Regions from separate parts of the Streptomyces liliifuscus genome, predicted to be linked through region 1. Evidence: riboswitches for the same ligand, from Rfam matches in the RefSeq annotation. Region 1 holds a riboswitch; each other region holds the start of a gene.

What was found. Region 1 has a riboswitch for cobalamin ahead of JEQ17_RS44210 (CbtB domain-containing protein). Riboswitches for the same ligand answer to the same signal wherever they lie in the genome.
Region 2: it holds a riboswitch for cobalamin, as region 1 does, so the genes downstream of both, metE (5-methyltetrahydropteroyltriglutamate--homocysteine S-methyltransferase) here and JEQ17_RS44210 (CbtB domain-containing protein) in region 1, are expected to answer to the same signal.
Region 3: it holds a riboswitch for cobalamin, as region 1 does, so the genes downstream of both, JEQ17_RS39400 (ABC transporter substrate-binding protein) here and JEQ17_RS44210 (CbtB domain-containing protein) in region 1, are expected to answer to the same signal.
Region 4: it holds a riboswitch for cobalamin, as region 1 does, so the genes downstream of both, JEQ17_RS32385 (prenyltransferase/squalene oxidase repeat-containing protein) here and JEQ17_RS44210 (CbtB domain-containing protein) in region 1, are expected to answer to the same signal.

Annotation. Positions count from the first base shown of each region.
Region 1 is NZ_CP066831.1:10,127,925-10,132,514, forward strand. Features, by position in the region: gene JEQ17_RS44185 (AbfB domain-containing protein) at 1-254, opposite strand, end outside; gene JEQ17_RS44190 (right-handed parallel beta-helix repeat-containing protein) at 384-1,568, opposite strand; gene JEQ17_RS44195 (ferredoxin) at 1,853-2,245, shown strand; gene JEQ17_RS50285 (histidine phosphatase family protein) at 2,360-3,085, opposite strand; cobalamin riboswitch at 3,216-3,357, shown strand; gene JEQ17_RS44210 (CbtB domain-containing protein) at 3,394-3,618, shown strand; gene JEQ17_RS44215 (CbtA family protein) at 3,647-4,417, shown strand.
Region 2 is NZ_CP066831.1:2,643,662-2,648,251, forward strand. Features, by position in the region: gene aceB (malate synthase A) at 1-242, shown strand, start outside; gene JEQ17_RS11220 (3-hydroxybutyryl-CoA dehydrogenase) at 239-1,135, shown strand; cobalamin riboswitch at 1,147-1,369, shown strand; gene metE (5-methyltetrahydropteroyltriglutamate--homocysteine S-methyltransferase) at 1,534-3,855, shown strand; gene bla (class A beta-lactamase) at 3,979-4,590, opposite strand, start outside.
Region 3 is NZ_CP066831.1:9,115,472-9,120,061, forward strand. Features, by position in the region: gene JEQ17_RS39395 (TIGR03767 family metallophosphoesterase) at 18-1,928, opposite strand; cobalamin riboswitch at 2,160-2,346, shown strand; gene JEQ17_RS39400 (ABC transporter substrate-binding protein) at 2,414-3,439, shown strand; gene JEQ17_RS39405 (FecCD family ABC transporter permease) at 3,436-4,449, shown strand; gene JEQ17_RS39410 (ABC transporter ATP-binding protein) at 4,449-4,590, shown strand, end outside.
Region 4 is NZ_CP066831.1:7,517,696-7,522,285, reverse strand. Features, by position in the region: gene JEQ17_RS32405 (ferredoxin) at 1-214, opposite strand, end outside; gene JEQ17_RS32400 (aldehyde dehydrogenase) at 217-1,674, opposite strand; gene JEQ17_RS32395 (MBL fold metallo-hydrolase) at 1,897-2,922, shown strand; partial or broken gene JEQ17_RS32390 (phosphotransferase) at 2,985-3,278, opposite strand; cobalamin riboswitch at 3,335-3,464, shown strand; gene JEQ17_RS32385 (prenyltransferase/squalene oxidase repeat-containing protein) at 3,614-4,590, shown strand, end outside.

The DNA.
Region 1 (4,590 bases):
GACTGGTAGACGTTCACCGTGCCGTCGTTGCTGTTGAGGAACGGGACGATGGTGTAGCGGGTGGCCGATCCGCGGGGCGGCGCGGCCGCGGAGGCCGTGCCGAGCAGGCCGGGCAGCCCGCCCACGACGAGCGCCGAGACCGGCAGGGCGGCCATCGCCCGCAGCAGGCTTCGACGCGAGGGTGCGAAGGGGCGGGAGGCGCCCGTCGCGTCCGGGGCGGTGGCGGGTCTGTAGGAGTTGTCTGGCGTGATCATGTGCGGCTCTCCTCGTTCGGACTGCGCTGGTGCTGCTGGTGCTGCTGGTGCTGCTGGTGCTGCTGGTGGTGCTGGATGTGCCAGTCCCGTGGGTCCCGGGGTCGTCCGTCCCGGGGCCCACGGGGTGGTTCAGAAGCGGGCTCCGACGGCCGTGCCGTTCTTCGGGACGAGCAGGTCCCGGGCGGGCGGCAGGGAGCCGTCCGACGAACGTGGTCCTGTGATGGCGCCCGTGTTCGTGCTCACGACCGACGACTCACCCCAAGTGCCGCCCAGATCCCAGGAGTTGTCCGTGGACGTGGTGCCGGAGCCGAGTGCCGCGGGCCGGGCGTCCGCGACGGACAGGTTGGCGGTGAGGACCGCCCTTCCGCCCGAGCCGTCGGCGTCGAAGCCCGTGCCCGTGTTGCGGAACGTGGTGGTGCGGCTGAGGGCGAGCGCGCCCGGATTGCCGTTGTCGGTGACTCCGTGCGCCGCGTTCCGGTACGCGAGCGAGTTGCGCAGGGTGTGGGCCACCGCCGGTGCCGGGCTCCCGCCGCCCAGCTTGAAGCCGTTGCCGTCGCCCGCGAAGTCCGGGAAGCTCCAGCGGTTGAAGCCGTTGCCGTACGCGATCGTGTTCTCGACGAGGATCGGCGAGGTGAACTTCCAGGCGTCGTAACCGTCGTCGACGTTGTTCCACAGCCTCGCGCCCCGTACGACGTTGCCGCTCCCGCTGCCCTCCTTGACGGCCAGCCCGTCCGCGCTCTCGCCGTTCTTGCGCGGGTCGCGGTTGCCGTAACTGTCCAGGTTCAGGATCTGGTTGTTCGCGGAGGCGCCCTGGAGCTGGAAGCCGGACTCGTAGTTGTCGTGGGTCGTGAGGCGCGAGAACACGTTGTTGCTGCAGCTGTCGCAGTAGTAGCCGTACGGCCCGTTGACGATCTCCAGCCCTGAGACCTTCCAGTAGGAGGCCTCCTGGTGGACGGCCCCGCGCTCGGCGCGCGGGATGCTGCCGCCGACCGGTGTGTGGCTGGCCGGCAGCTGCTCGCCGTCGATGACGACACGCTCGCCCTGGTAGGAACCGAGGGAGATCGGCTGCGACGCCGTGCCCGAGGTGGTGATCGTGATGTTGTCGGTCAGGGCGTAAGTACCGCCCCGTACGAGGATGGTGTCGCCCGGTGTCGCCCTGTCGACGGCCTTCTGGACGGTCCGCAGCGGTTGGTCGAGGGTGCCGGCGGCGGAGTCGTTCCCGTTGACGGCCACGACGATGGTCGACGCCGCGGCTGCCGGGGTCGGTAGCACCGTCGTCGCCAACACGGCACTCAGCACTGTCCCTGTGAGCATGCCCGCGATGCGCACGAGGCCTCCTTGTCTGCCGATCCGAAGCTTGTCGCGGGTCAGTGGTCGCACACACCGGGTTGGTTGCCGAGGTGTGCGCACCCACCACAAGTGGATCGATATACCGAACGCAGTTCGGTAAACCGGTCAGAACGTAGAGTGCGGCCGTGAGCACGTCAATAACTTCGACATGCTCAGCCACTTCTGGCCCCGCCGTGCCGTGTCTGCACCGTGTCTGCGCCATGCCTGCGCCGTGTCTGTGCCGTGCGAAGGCGGGGTTTGGCGTGGCGATGCCCGGCTACCCGAACCGCGTGTCACTAACAGAGCAGCAGGAACTCGTTCGTTTCCTCGAGGACCGGTTTGCCTGTGCGCAGGCCTGTACCGAGTGCGCACGGGTCTGTGCCCTGCGCGCGAGCCTCGCCGAACTCGACGGCCCCGACGACCAACAGGAGTTGCGGCGCAAGGGCATCCTGTGCGTGGAGGTCTGCGACGTGACCTGCCGCGCACTGGCCGAGCAGGTCACCCAGGCCGAGGCCGGGATGCGCGCCCAGGTGGAGTGGTGCCGTGCCGTCTGCCTGGAGACCGCCGAGGTCTTCGACCGGAGCCCCGGCGCCGAGAAGGGCGCCGAGGCCTGCCGCGGCTGCGCGAGTGCCTGCACGGAGTTCCTCGCCCTGCTGAGGTGAGGTTCCGTGGAACGCCACGCCCGAGGTGCCGCGTCTCGAAGAGCCCCGTTCGAAGAGTCACGTCCCGGGATGCCGAGTACCGAGGAGGTGTTCAGCCAGGCGTTCGCCGTGGCCTCACTCTCCGAGCGCCCTCCCGACCCGTACATTCCAGCGCCCGGCCCGCCCGCTGAACTCCGTCGCGACCAACGGCGGCACGTCGACGCGCCAGAACGCCGACTCCGGGGCCCCAAGTGCCAGCACCACCCCGGCCCGTACGATCTCCGGCTCGACGACGGCGATGACCCGGACGGAGCCGGGTCCTGGCCCCGCCCCCGGTCCCGACCCCGGCCCCGCCCCCGGCCCCGCCCCCGGTCTCGGCCCTGGTCCTGCACCCGAAGCCGAGCCTGAGCCGGACCCGGAGGAGCTGGATCCTGAGGCCCCGGATCCTGAAACCTCGGCGCTCGGATCCGTCACCGTCTCCAGCCACTTCGCCACGCGCTCGCACAGTCCGCTCACCGACTCGCCGCCGTGCGGGGCGGACGACGGGTCTGCCAGCCAGCGCCCCACGGCCTCCGGTTCGGCGGCGCTCACCTCGGCGAGGGTCGCCCCGCGCCAGCGGCCCACGTCCAGGCCGGCCAGGTCGGGGTCGGTGACGGCGAGGGTGCCGAGCCCGAGGGCCTCCGCCGTCTCCCGGCAGCGAACGGTGGGCGAGAGAAGGACCTGGTCGGCGGCCGGCAGCGAGCCCGCGGCGGCCTCGGCGAGCCGCAGCCCGGCCGGGTCGAGGGGACATCCGTCGTCGAAACGTGCCTCCCGCAACGCCGCGCTCATCGCTGGTGAGATCAACATCACTCGGCTGGTCATCGGCCCGTCCTCGCGTTCACCACGTGCTCAACACCCCTGTCCGTACCGGGAATTGGGGGCGTGACCAGGGCCCCGGCGCGCCCCCGGCATTCCGTGCGCCCTTGGCCGCGCCTCCGCTTCGCGGTACCTTCTCGTCGATATTGACGACGGTACGACGGAAGCCGGTGAGAATCCGGCACGGTCGCGCCACTGTAAGCCCCGTACAACCGCCTTCCACCAGGGGAGGCGGAGGTCGAGCAAGTCAGACCCGTGGCCGTCGTCCTGTGCACCACCGAGATGGGACGCGAGTTCCCCCAGGAGGTCCTGCCATGGCGCAGTCCGCCGTCGCCCAGCCGACCGCAACCACCCCCGACATACCCGCAAAGCTGCCGATCGGCGCGATCGCTCCCTGGGCGGTCTTCCTCGGCATCCTGATGCTCGTGCTGCTCTACTTCGTCGGCGCCGAACAGGGCGCCACCTCCCTGGTCTCGGGCGAAGGCGTGCACGAGTGGGTGCACGACGCCCGCCACCTGCTCGGCTTCCCCTGCCACTGACGGCGACACAGAACCGACAGGACAACCAATGAACTCCGTCACCGTCAGAAATCTCCTGGTGCGGGGCATGCTCGCGGGTCTTGCCGCGGGTGTGCTCGCCCTGGTCGTCGCCTACTTCCTGGGTGAACCTCGGGTGGACGAGGCCATCGCGTTCGAGGAGGCCCACGCCCATGAACACGGCGGCGAGGAACTCGTCAGCCGTGCGATGCAGTCCACCGGTGGTCTGTCCACCGGCGTGCTCGTCTACGGGGTCGCGTTCGGCGGCATAGCCGCCCTCGCGTACTGCTTCGCCCTCGGCAGGATCGGCCGCTTCGGGCCGCGCGCGAGCGCTCTGCTGCTGGCGGGCGCCGGTCTGGTCGCGGTCTACCTGGTGCCGTTCCTCAAGTACCCGGCGAACCCGCCCGCCGTCGGCGACCCCGACACCCTCAACCAGCGCACCGCGCTGTTCCTCCTGATGATCGTGCTCAGCGTGCTGCTGGCCGTCGCCGCGGTGATCCTCGGCAAGCGCCTCGCCCCGCGCCTGGGCAACTGGAACGCCACCCTCGCGGCGGGTGGGTTCTTCGTCCTGGCCGTCAGCCTGGCGTACGCGTTCCTGCCGTCCTTCAACGAGGCGCCGGAGGGCTTCCCCGCCACCCTGCTGTGGCAGTACCGACTGGCGACCCTGGCCATCCAGGTGACCCTGTGGACCGCGTACGGACTGGTCTTCGGGCTGCTCGCGGAGCGCGTGCTGGCTCCCGGGCCGGCCCGGACCGAGGACGAGAAGGCGGCCGAAGGGCGGGCAACTCCCGTCGCGCACTGATCCGTTCACACACCGAAGGGCCCCTGGAGCACCATCCTGGGGCCCCTTCGCATGTGTGCGTGCGTGGCAGGCGCGTACGTCGTCGGCATTCCCTATTTCTGGAACACGTTCTACGGTGTGCGCCGTCAGGTCCGGGTGGCCGAACGAGTGGGCCAGTGGGAGCCAGGAGGCGC
Region 2 (4,590 bases), 7.5 Mb from region 1:
CCGCCGAGATCGCGCGGGTGCAGGTCTGGCAGTGGCTGCGGCACCGGGTGGTCGACCGGGAGACCGTGGAGCGACTGCTCGACGACGAACTCGCCGCGCTCGGTGCCCAGCACCCCTGGGCCGCCCTCGACGAGGTGCGGGAGCTCTTCGAACGGACCGCGTCGGCAGGCGAGTTGCCGCTGTTCTTCACCCCGGACGCCTACAGCCGTCACCTCGTCCGGCACGCGGAGGCGCGGTCATGAGCCGGGACATCCGCCGGGACATCCTCCGAATCGGCGTGGTCGGCGGCGGCCGGATGGGCGCCGGGATCGCGGAGGTGTGTGCCAGGGCCGGCCTCGACACCGTCGTCTGCGAGGTGGACGCCATGGCCGCCCGTGCCGCACGGGAGCGGGTGTCGGCCTCCCTCGACCGGGCGGTGCGGCGCGGGAAACTGGACCGGGACTCGGCGCGGGACGCCCTCGACCGGCTGGCCTTCACCCAGGCCCTCGAAGACCTCGCCGACCGGCAGCTCGTCGTCGAGGCGGTCGTGGAGAACGCGGACGCCAAGACCGAGATCTTCACCGCGCTGGACAAGATCGTCGAGGATCCCGGGGCGATCCTCGCGACCAACACCTCGTCCCTCCCGATCATGCGCCTCGGCATGGCGACGGGGCGCGCCGACCGGGTCGTCGGGCTGCACTTCTTCAACCCTGTTCCCGTCCTGCCGCTGGTGGAGATCGTGGCCTCGCTCCACACGGCGCCGGGGACGGTCGCGGCCGTCGAGGACTTCGCCACCCGGGTCCTCGGCAAGACCGTGGTCCATGCACGGGACCGGGCGGGTTTCGTCGTGAACGCCCTGCTCATCCCCTATCTGCTGGCCGCGATCCGCATGGCCGAGTCCGGATTCGCCACGGCCACCGACATCGACGCGGGTATGGAACTCGGCTGCGCCCACCCCATGGGACCGCTGAGGCTGGCGGACCTGATCGGCCTCGACACCGTCGCCTCGATCGCGGAATCCCTCTACGACGAGTTCAGGGAACCGCTCCACGCCCCTCCCCCGCTGCTCCAACGGATGGTGGAGGCAGGGCTGTTGGGCCGTAAGACGGGCCGCGGGTTCCATGTGTACGACGCCGTCCGGCAGTCAGACATTTGACGGCAGGGCCTAAGCTGACCTGTGCAGCTGGTTCGCCCCGTCCGCCAGGCGGGATGCGTCGCAAGAGGGAACCCGGTGGGAATCCGGGACTGCCCCGCAGCGGTGAGTGGGAACGACGCCGTCATACGCACTGGGCCCCGAGAAGCGGGACCTGGGAAGCGACGGCCAGTAGGTGTCCTCCGTACGGAGGGCGTGCCCGCGAGTCCGAAGACCTGCCATCTGCCCGTGCGCGACCGATCGCGTACGGACAATCCCGGTGACCTCGTGGGCGGGTCAGGCGTACATGTCCGGCGGACGACCGCGCATGCCGCGCGAGGTGCCTCTGCCGGATTCGTCACCCCTTCGCGCCCACGTCCCGTCCCGGGATCTCAGGGAGACATCTCGCGAAGGAGAGTTCCGTGACATCGAAGTCCGCAGCCGCGGCGGCCCGGGCCACCGTGTACGGCTACCCCCGTCAGGGCAGGGGCCGGGAACTGAAGAAGGCGATCGAGGGGTACTGGAAGGGCCGCGTCGACGCCGACGCCCTCCGGGCCACCGCCGCCGAACTGCGCCGCACCAACTGGCGGCAGCTGGCCGGGGCCGGCATCCACGAAGTGCCGACCGGCGACTTCTCGTACTACGACCATGTCCTGGACACCAGCGTCATGGTCGGCGCGATCCCCGCCCGCCACCGCGCCGCGGTCGAGGCCGACGCGCTCGACGGCTACTTCGCGATGGCCCGCGGCACCCAGGACGTGGCGCCGCTGGAGATGACGAAGTGGTTCGACACCAACTACCACTACCTCGTCCCGGAGTTGGGCCCGGACACCGTCTTCACCGCCGACTCCGCCAAGCAGGTCGCCGAGCTCCGCGAAGCCCTCGCGCTCGGCCTCACCGCCCGCCCGGTCCTCGTCGGACCCGTCACCTATCTCCTGCTCGCCAAGCCCGCGCCCGGTGTGGCCGCGGACTTCGACCCGCTGACCCTGCTGGACCGGCTGCTGCCGGTGTACGCCGAGGTCCTCTCCGATCTGCGGGCGGCGGGCGCGGAGTGGGTGCAGCTCGACGAACCGGCCCTGGTCCAGGACCGTACGCCCGCCGAACTCAACGCGGCCACGCGCGCCTACCGCGACCTCGGCACACTCACCGACCGTCCGAAGCTGCTGGTCGCCTCTTACTTCGACCGGCTCGGCGACGCCCTGCCGGTGCTGGCCAAGGCCCCGGTCGACGGCCTCGCCCTCGACTTCACCGAGGCCGCCGCGGCCAACCTGGACGCGCTCGCCGCCGTCGGCGGGCTGCCCGGCAAGCGCCTGGTCGCGGGCGTGGTCAACGGCCGCAACATCTGGGTCAACGACCTCACCAAGTCCCTGGCCACGCTCGGCACCCTGCTGGGGCTGGCCGACCGGGTCGACGTGGCCGCGTCCTGCTCACTGCTCCACGTGCCCCTCGACGCCACCGCCGAACGGGACATCGAGCCGCAGATCCTGCGCTGGCTCGCCTTCGCCCGGCAGAAGACGGCCGAGGTCGTCACCCTCGCCAAGGGGCTCGCCCAGGGGACGGGCACGATCACCGGCGAACTCGCCGCCAACCGGGCCGCCCTGGCCTCCCGCGCCAACTCGCCCATCACCCGTGACCCGGCCGTGCGGGCTCGGGTCGGCGCGGTGACGGACGCCGACGCCCACCGCTCCCAGCCGTACGGCGAACGCGCCGCCGCGCAGCGGGCCCACCTCGGTCTGCCGCTGCTGCCGACCACCACCATCGGCTCCTTCCCGCAGACCGCCGAACTGCGCGTCGCGCGGGCCGACCTGCGGGCCGGGCGCATCGACACGGCCGGCTACGAGGAGCGCATCAAGGCCGAGATCCAGGAGGTGATCTCGTTCCAGGAGAAGACCGGCCTGGACGTCCTCGTGCACGGCGAGGCCGAACGCAACGACATGGTCCAGTACTTCGCCGAGCAGCTCACCGGCTACCTCGCCACACAGCACGGCTGGGTGCAGTCGTACGGCACCCGTTACGTCCGTCCGCCGATCCTGGCCGGCGACATCTCCCGCCCCGAGCCGATGACCGTGCGCTGGACGACGTACGCCCAGTCCCTGACCCGGCGCCCCGTCAAGGGCATGCTCACGGGGCCGGTCACCATGCTCGCCTGGTCCTTCGTCCGCGACGACCAGCCCCTCGGCGACACCGCCCGCCAGGTCGCCCTCGCCCTGCGCGACGAGGTCAACGACCTTGAGACGGCCGGGACTTCGGTCATCCAGGTCGACGAACCCGCGCTGCGCGAGACCCTGCCGCTGCGTGCCGCCGACCGCCCCCGCTATCTGGCGTGGGCCACCGAGGCGTTCCGGCTCACGACCGCCGGAGTCCGGCCGGACACCCAGATCCACACCCATATGTGCTACGCCGAGTTCGGCGACATCGTCCAGGCGATCGACGATCTCGACGCGGACGTCATCAGCCTGGAGGCCGCCCGTTCCCACATGCAGGTCGCCCGCGAACTGGCCGCGCACGGCTATCCGCGCGAGGCCGGGCCCGGCGTCTACGACATCCACTCGCCTCGCGTGCCCAGCACGGACGAGGCAGCCGCCCTGCTGCGCAAGGGACTTGAGGCCATTCCGGCCGAACGGCTCTGGGTCAACCCCGACTGCGGCCTGAAGACCCGCGGCTGGCCCGAGACCCGGGCGTCCCTGGACAACCTGGTCGCGGCGGCCCAGGCGGTACGCGCCGAACTGCCCACCGCCGACTGATCCGACCGACCGACTGATCCGATCCGGCTGATGCGACCCACCGGCTGATCCGATCCGGCTGATGCGATCCAACCGGCCGGGGACATTCGTGTCCCCGGCCGTCACGTCGGAGGATCTGCCCCGTCAGGTGAGTTCCGCCGCCACCAACCCGGCCGCCCTGGCGACCAGCGGGTTTTCCTGGGGCCCGTCGGCGGCGTGCTTGGTCGACAGGACGGACAGCACCAGGGGCGGCCGCCCGGGAGGCCATACGACGCCCACGTCGTTGGCGACCCCGTACGACGAGCCGCCCCCGGTCTTGTCCGCGAGGATCCAGTCGCCGGGCAGGCCGGCGCGGAAGCGCTCGGTGTTGGTGGTGTTGGCGATCAGCCACCCGGTCAGCCGTTCGCGGTCCTCGGCCGTGAGCGCCCTGCCGATCACGAGCCGCGCGCTGGTCCGCCCGATGGCGCGCGGGCTGGTGGTGTCGGTCCGCCGCCACGGTTCCGCCGAGTTCAGCTCGGGCTCCCACCGGTCGAGCCGGGTGATCCTGTCCCCGGTCGAGCGACTGAACCGGGTGATCGCGGTCGGTCCGCCCAGCTCGCGCAGGAGGAGGTTCGCGGCGCCGTTGTCGCTCTGCGAGACGGCGGCGGAGCACAGCTCCTCGACCGTCATGCCGTTCGCCACGTTCTCGTCCGTGCCCGTGATCGGGGCGTAGCCCGAGGCCGTGACGTACTTCTTGGTGTACCGGATGCGCCGGGC
Region 3 (4,590 bases), 1.0 Mb from region 1:
CATCGCGTTCCTCGGGTTCACACCGAGGCGGTCACCAGCAGTTCCACGTTGCGATCGCCGGGACCGCCGGCCCAGCCCTCGTGGACGCCGCCCTTCATGCCCGTGGCCAGGTCGGGGGCGTTGTACGACAGCTCCCGGTACAGGGAGGCGAGGCCCACCGCCGACAGGTCGGCGAAGTCCGGGTCGGTGCGGTGCGGGGCGGCGGACTCGACGAGGGTGGCGAACAGGGACACCGTGCCGTCCCCGTTGTCGGCGAGTTCGATCACGCGGGCGTGGTGCGGATAGTCCAGGTGGGAGGCGGTGTTGACCTCCCAGAAGGACCGGGCGGGCGTGGCGTGCGCGTGGGGCGTGACCCGGTTGACGTGGCTGTGGCCGTTGATCCAGGCCACCACGTTCGGGAACCGGTGGAGCAGGGCGAGGACCTCCGCGCCGTCGTGCCGCGGCTCCTCGGTGCGTGCGGCGTCGGGGCGGCGGGTCATGCTCGGGCTGTGATGGTGGCTGAAGACCAGGACGTGGGCGTCGTCGGCCCCGGCGTTGCGTACGGGGCGGCCGTCGGCGTCGTAGGACCGGGAGCTGTGCGCGGCCAGCGTCCGCTCCAGCCAGCGGAGTTGATCGGTGCCCAGCGAGCCCTCGTAGTGGCCGCTGCGGTACGTCGTGTCGATGCTGATGCCGATGACGTTCTCGGCCACCCGGAACGAGTAGTACATCCGGTCGCCGTCCAGGTTGTTCTCCGTGTAGCCGTGGCCGACCGGGCCCGCTCCGGCGTGGGCGGGGTCGAGATGCGCGGCCAGGTAGTCGTGCGGGGTGAACAGCCGGCGCCGTTCGTCGGCCGTCACCGTCCGCGCCGAGGCCGTGTGCCTCTTCAGGATCGCCGAGAGCACCTCGCTCTTGGGGTCGTCGCCGGAGTTCAGCGCCTTCGCGTAGGCGGCCGCGTCCGTGGCCGGGACCGACAGCAGCTTGCGGGAGCCGACGGCGTAGTCGCCCAGCGCGGGCGACAGACAGCCGCCGGGTATGTCGTCGTGGTTGCCGACCGTGGAGTACCAGGGAATGTCGAGCCCCGGGCTGGTCACGGGCCGTATCGCGGCGTCGAGGAAGCCGGGGATACGGGGCAGCCCACGCCGCTTGTCCAGGTCGCGCAGGGCCGCGTCGTCCGGGTGCCAGTAGAGGGGCAGACCGGAGTTCTGGACGCCCTCGTACGCCGTCGGATCCCCGGTGTTGGGAGTGATCCTGCCGCCGCTCATCAGCGTGAGGAACCACTCCAGTTCGATCGCGGAGTTGTTGTCGATGTTGTCGCCCGTCGTCATCACGAACGCGGGCGCGAGGCCGGTGTACGGGCCCCCGCCGAGCGCGTTCACCTGCTCCACGAGCGCCACCGCCCCCGCCACCGTCAGCGCCTCCTGGGCCCGCCACGCGGCAGGCCTGCGCGACCGCAGGAACTCGGTGCGCAGCGGGTTCTGCACGTCGGTGAGGTGCAGGTCGGTGAACTGCACGAAGCACGCGAGCGGTGTGCGCCGGTCCTGGCGGCCGACGGCGGCAGTCGCGAGATCTCCGCGTACGACCACGGGCCAGCCTGGGCCCGGGACGAGCCGTCGGTAGGTGTCGGCGTGCGCGTGGCCGCCGAGGCGGGCCGTCGTCTCCAGGGTGGTCGTTGCGTACGGGGCCGCGCGTCGCGGCGTCGGCCGTCGGGCGGCGGGGGCAGGCCGCGGGGCCGCGCTCTCCGACGCGGGCCGCACGGAGGGGGCCGGGCGCTGCCGTGGGAAGACGGCCGCCGCTCCTCCGGTCGCTCCCGCCGCGACGGCACCGGACGCGAGCAGAAAGCGACGACGGTTGATCGAGGATGCGGGCGGGGACGGGGACGGGGGCTGGGAAGCGGGTGTGGACGAGGGCGGGGGAGTGGATGCGGTCCCCGCCATTTCGGTCCCGGTCATGGGGCGGCCCTCCGGTGCCTCCGAGAGACTCAGCTAGCGGAACCACTCATTCAGGCCGCGGGGGCAGGGCTGTGGGCAGGGGTGTGGCGTGGCCGTGAACACCGCCGGAACAGGTGGAGCGGCTACTGGGGCCCGCCCTGCCGGTCTGTCCGCCGGTCTGCCGGTGATCCGTCCGCCGATCCGTCCATTGGTCTGTCCGCCGGTCCGTCCGTCGATCCGCGAGACCCGCCGTGATAGCTTGCCGAGGCCAGTCGAACCCATGTACGTGGGTCAGGGAATCCGGTGGGAATCCGGAGCTGACGCGCAGCGGTGAGGGTGACGGGCGTGGCATCGGCCACTGGACCGGAATGACGGTCCGGGAAGGCGCCTCGTCCGGGTGACCCCGAGTCCGAAGACCTGCTGGCGGCCTCCGCGGTCACGCGCCGACGGGGGAGCACCGTACGACCGGGCTCCGCGTTCGAGCCCTCGACGCCTGAGGAACTTCCGTGCCCGTCGCACGTCTTGCCCGTCCCGCTGCCCTCGTCCTGTCCGGGGCTCTCCTGCTGACCGGCTGCGGTTCGGGGGACTCGTCGTCCGACACGGACACCGGGGCCGCCGTCACCCTCGACAACTGCGGCGAGACCGTACGCGTCGAGTCTCCGCCCGAGCGGGCCGTGTCCCTCAACCAGGGCACCACCGAGATCATGCTGTCGCTCGGCCTCGCCGACCGCATGGCCGGCACCGCCACCTGGACCGACCCGGTGATGAAGGGCCTGGAGAAGGCGAACGCGAAGGTGGAGCGGATAGCCGACAACAACCCCTCCTTCGAACGGGTCCTGGACGCCGACCCCGACTTCGTCGCAGCCTCGTTCGTCTCGACGCTCGGCAAGGGAGGCGTGGCCACCCGGGACCAGTTCGAGAAGCTCGGCGTGCCCGCCTATGTCTCGCCCTCCGACTGCGTCGGCAAGGACAACGACTCGGGTGGCGACGGCGCGCGGACGAAGGCCCTCGGTATCGACGCCATCCACGGCGAAGTGCGCGACCTGGCCGAGGTGTTCGGCGTCGAGAAGCGGGGCGAGCAGCTCGTCGCCGACCTCAAGGAGCGGACGAGGAAGGCCACTTCGGGGATGGACGCCTCCGACGTCACTCTCCTGTACTGGTTCGCCAACTCCGACTCGCCCTACATGGCGGGCTGTTGCGGCGCGCCCGGCGTCATCACCCGGGCCCTCGGCGCGAAGAACGTCTTCGACGACACGCACGAGGAGTGGCCCCAGATCAACTGGGAGACCGTCGCCGACCGTGACCCCGACGTGCTCGTCATCGGCGACCTGACCCGCAAGTCGCAGACCGCCGAGTCCGCGAAGAAGAAGATCGAGTTCCTGGAGTCCGACCCGGTCACCAAGAACATGACCGCAGTCAAGAAGAAGCGGTACGTCCTGCTCAGTGGGCAGGCGATGAACCCGACCATCCGCACGGTCGAGGGCGTCGAGCAAGTCGCCTCCGCCCTGCGGGAGTTCGGGCTCGCCGGGTGACACGGCCGCGCCTGGGACTGCTCATCGCCGCGGGCGTCGGCCTGCTCCTCGTGTCCGTCGCCGTCGCGATCACCATCGGTCCCGCGGACATCCGGGTCGGTGACGTCTGGTCCGTGGTCGCGTCCCATCTCGGCTGGGGCAGCTCGGAGTTGACCCCGATCCGGGAGGGGATCGTCTGGGAGCTGCGCCTGCCGCGCACGCTCCTGGCGGCCGTGTGCGGGGCCGGACTCGCCGTGTGCGGCGCGGTGATGCAGTCCCTGCTGCGCAACCCGCTCGCCGACCCGTTCGTCCTCGGCGTGTCCTCGGGCGCCTCGACGGGCGCCGTGATCGTGGTCGTCCTCGGCGTCGGCGGGGGCCTGGTCTCGGTCTCCGCGGGCGCGTTCCTCGGCGCGGTACTGTCGTTCGGGCTCGTGCTGCTGCTCAGCCACACACTGGGCGGCGCGACGGACCGTGTGGTGCTGAGCGGGGTCGCCGCGATGCAGCTCTTCTCGGCGCTCACCTCCTTCGTCGTGATGACCGCAGCCGACGCCGAGACCACCCGCGGGGTGCTGTTCTGGCTCCTCGGTTCGCTGAGCGGGGTCGGCTGGACCGACGTCTGGGTGTGCTTCGCGGTGCTCGCGGTGACGCTGCTGGTGTGCCTCGGGTGCGCGCGGACGCTCGACGCGTTCGCCTTCGGCCAGGACGCCGCCGCGACCCTCGGGGTATCGGTGGCCCGTACGCGACTGGTGCTGCTGTGCGCCACGGCGTTGCTGACCGCCGCGCTCGTCAGTTCGGCGGGTGCGATCGGCTTCGTCGGTCTCGTACTGCCGCATGCGGCAAGGGCGTTGGTGGGGTCCGGGCACGCCCGGCTGCTGCCGGTCACGGCCCTCGCCGGAGCGGTGTTCCTGGTGTGGGTGGACACCCTGGCCCGTACCGTCCTCGATCCCCAGGAGGTACCGGTCGGCGTGGTGACCTCACTGATCGGCGTACCGGTGTTCGTGCTGGTGCTGTACCGGACGCGGAGGGCGTGATGACGACGGAGGACATCAAGAACACCGAGCGCACGCGGGCGGCACCGGGAACCGAGTCCGCGCGGGCGGCACAAGGAACCGCGCACACGCAGGCCGCACACGGGGTCGGCCCCGCGCAGGCCGCACAAAGGGCCGGGCACG
Region 4 (4,590 bases), 2.6 Mb from region 1:
CCGCCTCCCCGCTCCCCAGCAAGGTGATCATGATCGCCTCCACCGGACACCCCTCCGCCGCCTCCAGGACCTTCTCGTTGGCGTCGGACTCCGGGTCCGCCGGGTGGGACTGCATGGCGGAGTCGAGGTGGAAGGCGGTGGGGGCGAGGTGGGTGCACTGGGCCGAGCCGATGCAGAGGGAGCGGTCGACCTCGACGTGCCAGCGGTCGCCCATCCTCAGGCCTCCCAGCCCGCCGGCAGGTGGATCATCTTGTGCTCCAGATACTCGCTGTAACCCTCGGGACCGAACTCGCGCCCCAGGCCGGAGTTCTTGTAGCCGCCGAAGGGACCGAGCATGTCGAGGCTGAAGGTGTTGACGGAGTACGTGCCGGTACGGACCTGGCGGGCCACGTCGATGCCACGGGCCACGTCGCCCGTCCAGACGCTGCCGCTCAGCCCGTAGTCGGAGTCGTTGGCGATCTTGACCGCCTCGGCCTCGTCGCCGTACGGGAGCAGACAGATCACCGGCCCGAAGATCTCCTCGCGAGCGATCCGCATGGAGTTGTCGACGTCACCGAAGAGCGTCGGCTCGACGTACCAGCCGCGGTCGAGGCCCGCCGGACGCCCGCCGCCCGTGAGGATCTTGGCGCCCTCCTCCTGGCCGATGCGGATGTAGTCGAGGTTGCGCTGCTGCTGCCGTTGCGCGACCAGCGGGCCCACCTGGGTCGCCGGGTCCAGCGGGTCGCCGACCACCAGCGCCCCCGCCGCCGCGGCGAACGCCTCCGCGAACTCGTCGTAGCGCGACCGCGGCAGCAGGATGCGGGTCTGCGCCACGCACGCCTGGCCGTTGTTCATCCAGGCCGCCGAGACGATGCCCGGCACGGAGGTCTCGATGTCCGCGTCCGGCAGGACCACCGCCGCCGACTTCCCGCCCAACTCCAGTGTCACGCGCGTGAGATTGCGCGAGGCGACCTCCATGACCCGCCTGCCCGCGGCGACCGAACCCGTGAAGGAGACCTTGTCGATTCCGGGATGCCCGACCAGGTACTCGCTCACCTCACGGTCCGCCGGCAGGATCGAGAGCACTCCCTCCGGCAGCCCGGCCTCCTTCGCGATCTCGCCGAGTATGTACGCGTCGAGCGGCGACTCCGGCGAGGGCTTGAGCACGACCGTGCAGCCGGTCAGCAGCGCGGGCGCGAGCTTGGCCGCCGCCACGAACTGCGGGACGTTCCAGGGGGCGACGGCCGCGACGACCCCGACCGGCTCGCGCCGCACGAGGATCTTCCCGAGCACTCCGTCGCGCGTCTCCTCGTACGTGAAGTCCCGCGCGACGGTGATCGCCGCGTCCCACACCATCATCGCGCCGAGGGCCTGTGCGAGGACGCTCCAGGAGTAAGGGGAGCCGTTCTCGGAGGAGATGACACGGGCGATCTCCTCGTGGCGTACGGCGATCGCGTCCTTGATCCGGGTGACGACCTCGATGCGCTCGTCGAGGGACATCCGCGGCCAGGGGCCCTCGTCGAACGCGGTCCGCGCGACCGCGACGGCCCGGTCGACGTCCGCCCGCGAGGCGTGCGGCACCCGGCCGATGACCTCCTCGGTGTGCGGGGAGATCACCTCGATCACGTCCTGGCCCAGGGGAGCGGCCAACTCCCCGCCGATGAACAGCTGTCCGTGTTCCACGAGCTCGGTCATGGCCGACTGCCTCTCCGCAGGACATTTCTGACGGTGCATCAGACTGACGGTTCATCAGACATGACGACACTGGAACTGATACCAGTTCTAGTTGGAGGAGTCCACGGACCTCACATCACTTCACCGCGCCCGCGATCCGTCGCGCCGACCCGATGAGTGACTTGGGCTCCCATTGGAACTGGTTCTAGTTATAGTGGCCGGGAGTCGGCGACAGGGGAACCCATGGCACAGGTGACCGATCACGGCGGCGGCGTACGGTCCGTCGAGGTTCCCATCCCGGACAATCCACTCGGAACGACACTCGTGTACGTCGTGGACACCGACCGCGGGCCGGTGCTGATCGACACGGGCTGGGACGATCCGGCGTCCTGGGACGCACTCGCCGAGGGGCTCCTGGCGTGCGGGACGTCCGTCGCGGAGATCCACGGAGTGGTGATCACCCATCACCACCCGGACCACCACGGCCTGTCGGGCAAGGTACGGGAGGCGTCCGGCGCCTGGATCTCGATGCACGCCGCCGACATCTCGATCGTACGGCGGACGCGCGGGACCAGGCCCGGGCGCTGGTTCACGTACATGGCCGACAAGTTGACCGCCTCGGGCGCTCCCGAGGAGCACGTGGCGCCGATGCGCACGGCCCGTTCCCGTATGTTCCCCGGCGCCTCCCCCGCGCTCCCCGACCGCGAGATCGTCCCCGGCGAGCTCCTCGACCTCGCCGGCCGCCGCCTGCGCGCGATCTGGACGCCGGGCCACACCCCCGGCCATGTCTGCCTCCACCTGGAGGAGGCCCATCCGGCCCAACTCCCGGGCCACGGACGCCTGTTCTCCGGCGACCACCTCCTGCCGAGGATCACCCCGCACATCGGCCTGTACGAGGACCCGGACGACGAGACCGTCGCCGACCCGCTCGGCGACTACCTCGACTCACTGGAACGGATCGGCCGCCTCGAACCGGCCGAGGTCCTCCCGGCCCACCTGCACGCCTTCACCGACGCCCCCTCCCGCGTAAGGGAGTTGCTGGACCACCACGAGTCCCGCCTCACCGACCTCCGCTCCCTCCTCGTCACCCCGCTCACCTCCTGGCAGCTCGCCGTCCGCATGGAGTGGAACCGCCCGTGGGACGACATCCCCTACGGATCGAGGAACATCGCCGTCTCGGAGGCGGAGGCCCACCTGCGCCGCCTGGTGAAACTGGGCCACGCGGAAGCGGTACCGGGCAGCGATCCGGTGACGTACGTGGCCGTTTGAACCCGCCCTCCCCGGACGCCATGGCATGTCCGGGGACTCGGAGTGGTCGGTCCTGGTGACTACAGCCGCTCCATCACGAGGTCGGTGCGCGCGTCCGCCGCCCGCACGCGCGGCACGGGATAGCCGTGACCTCGTACGTACTCCATGACGGCCGCCTCGGCCTGCGCGTCCCCGTAGCCGTCCCGGTACCGGCGCAGCACCCACGCCCCGCCGCCGGGACCATCGCCGAGGCCGTCGCAATCGTCGAGGCCACCCTGGCCATCGTGATCGTCGTGGCCGTCGTGGCCGTCGAGCGCGTAGACATCCGCCGTACGTCCCGATCCGAGCAATCGCCCGGCCCCCGCGGGTATCCCCATGGGCAGAAGCCACCCGGAGCCGTCCGGCCTCACAGGCAGCTCCACAGGCGGCCCTCAGGGTCTTGCTACGGGCCGGTACAGTGAGCGGGTCGTCATCACAGTCGTACGGGGGGAAGCCGGTGCAAATCCGGCGCTGACCCGCAACCGTGTGCCACCCGGTCGACCGGCCGATCAGTCGATCAGCCGATCGGGGTGGCGAGCCGGATTGCCTCGTACGGAAGTGACCGGCTCGCGTCACCGGGTCCGCCGGTGACCGGCACCGTCGAGGCATACGGAGCCGAGCCGCCCGGGTTCTGGGCTGCCTGGCTCCTTGACAGGGAAAGGCACCACCGATCATGTTTGTCCGCCGCAGCGCAGCGGTACTGGCCGCCACCGCCGTGATCGGTACGGCGTTCGCGCCCGCCGCCCTCGCCGACGAGTCGCCCGGCGCGACCCCCTCCCAGGCGTTCCCCTCCGCCCTGTACGGCAGCACCGACCCCACCTACGACGGTGTCTGGCGGCAGTCGCTCGCGCTGCTCGCCCAGGACACCGTGGGGGTGAAGCCCACGAAGCAGGCCGTCGACTGGCTCACCGGCCAGCAGTGCGAGAGCGGGGCCTTCGCGGCCTACCGCCCCGACCCGAGCACGAAGTGCGACGCCAAGACCAAGGTCGACACGAACAGCACAGCCGCCGCACTGCAGGCCCTGGAGGCTCTCGACGCGAGCGACGCCGTGACCGGCGCGGCCGTGAAGTGGCTGAAGTCCGTACAGAACAAGGACGGCGGCTGGGGCTACTTCCCCGGCACGCCCAGCGACACCAACTCGACGTCCGTCGTGATCGGGGCGCTCGACGCCGGGGACACCGACCCGAAGGACCTGCCCTCGAAGGACGACCGGACGCCGTACGACGCCCTGCTCGGGCTCTCCGTCCCCTGCGACGAGAACGGCGGCGGCGCCTTCGCCTTCCAGCCGGACAAGAAGGGCAAGCTCGCGGCGAACGCGGACGCCACGGCGGCCGGGGTGCTGGGTGCGCTCGGCGAGGGCCTCGACACCGATCCCGACCAGGACGGCGCCGACAAGGCCTCTCCGAAGGCGTCCCGGTGCGAGGGCGGCGACTCCCTCACGATCGAGGACGCGGCGGCCAACGGCGCCCTGTACCTCGCGGGCGCGGTCGCCAAGAACGGCTACCTGAAGTCCTCGCTCCCCGGCGCCGAGGACCAGCCCGACTACGGCAACACCGCCGACACGGTCGTCGCGCTCGCCGCCGCCGGCCGCACGGCCGACACCGAGAAGCCGCTGGCCTGGCTGGAGAAGAACTCCGGTACCTGGGCGGC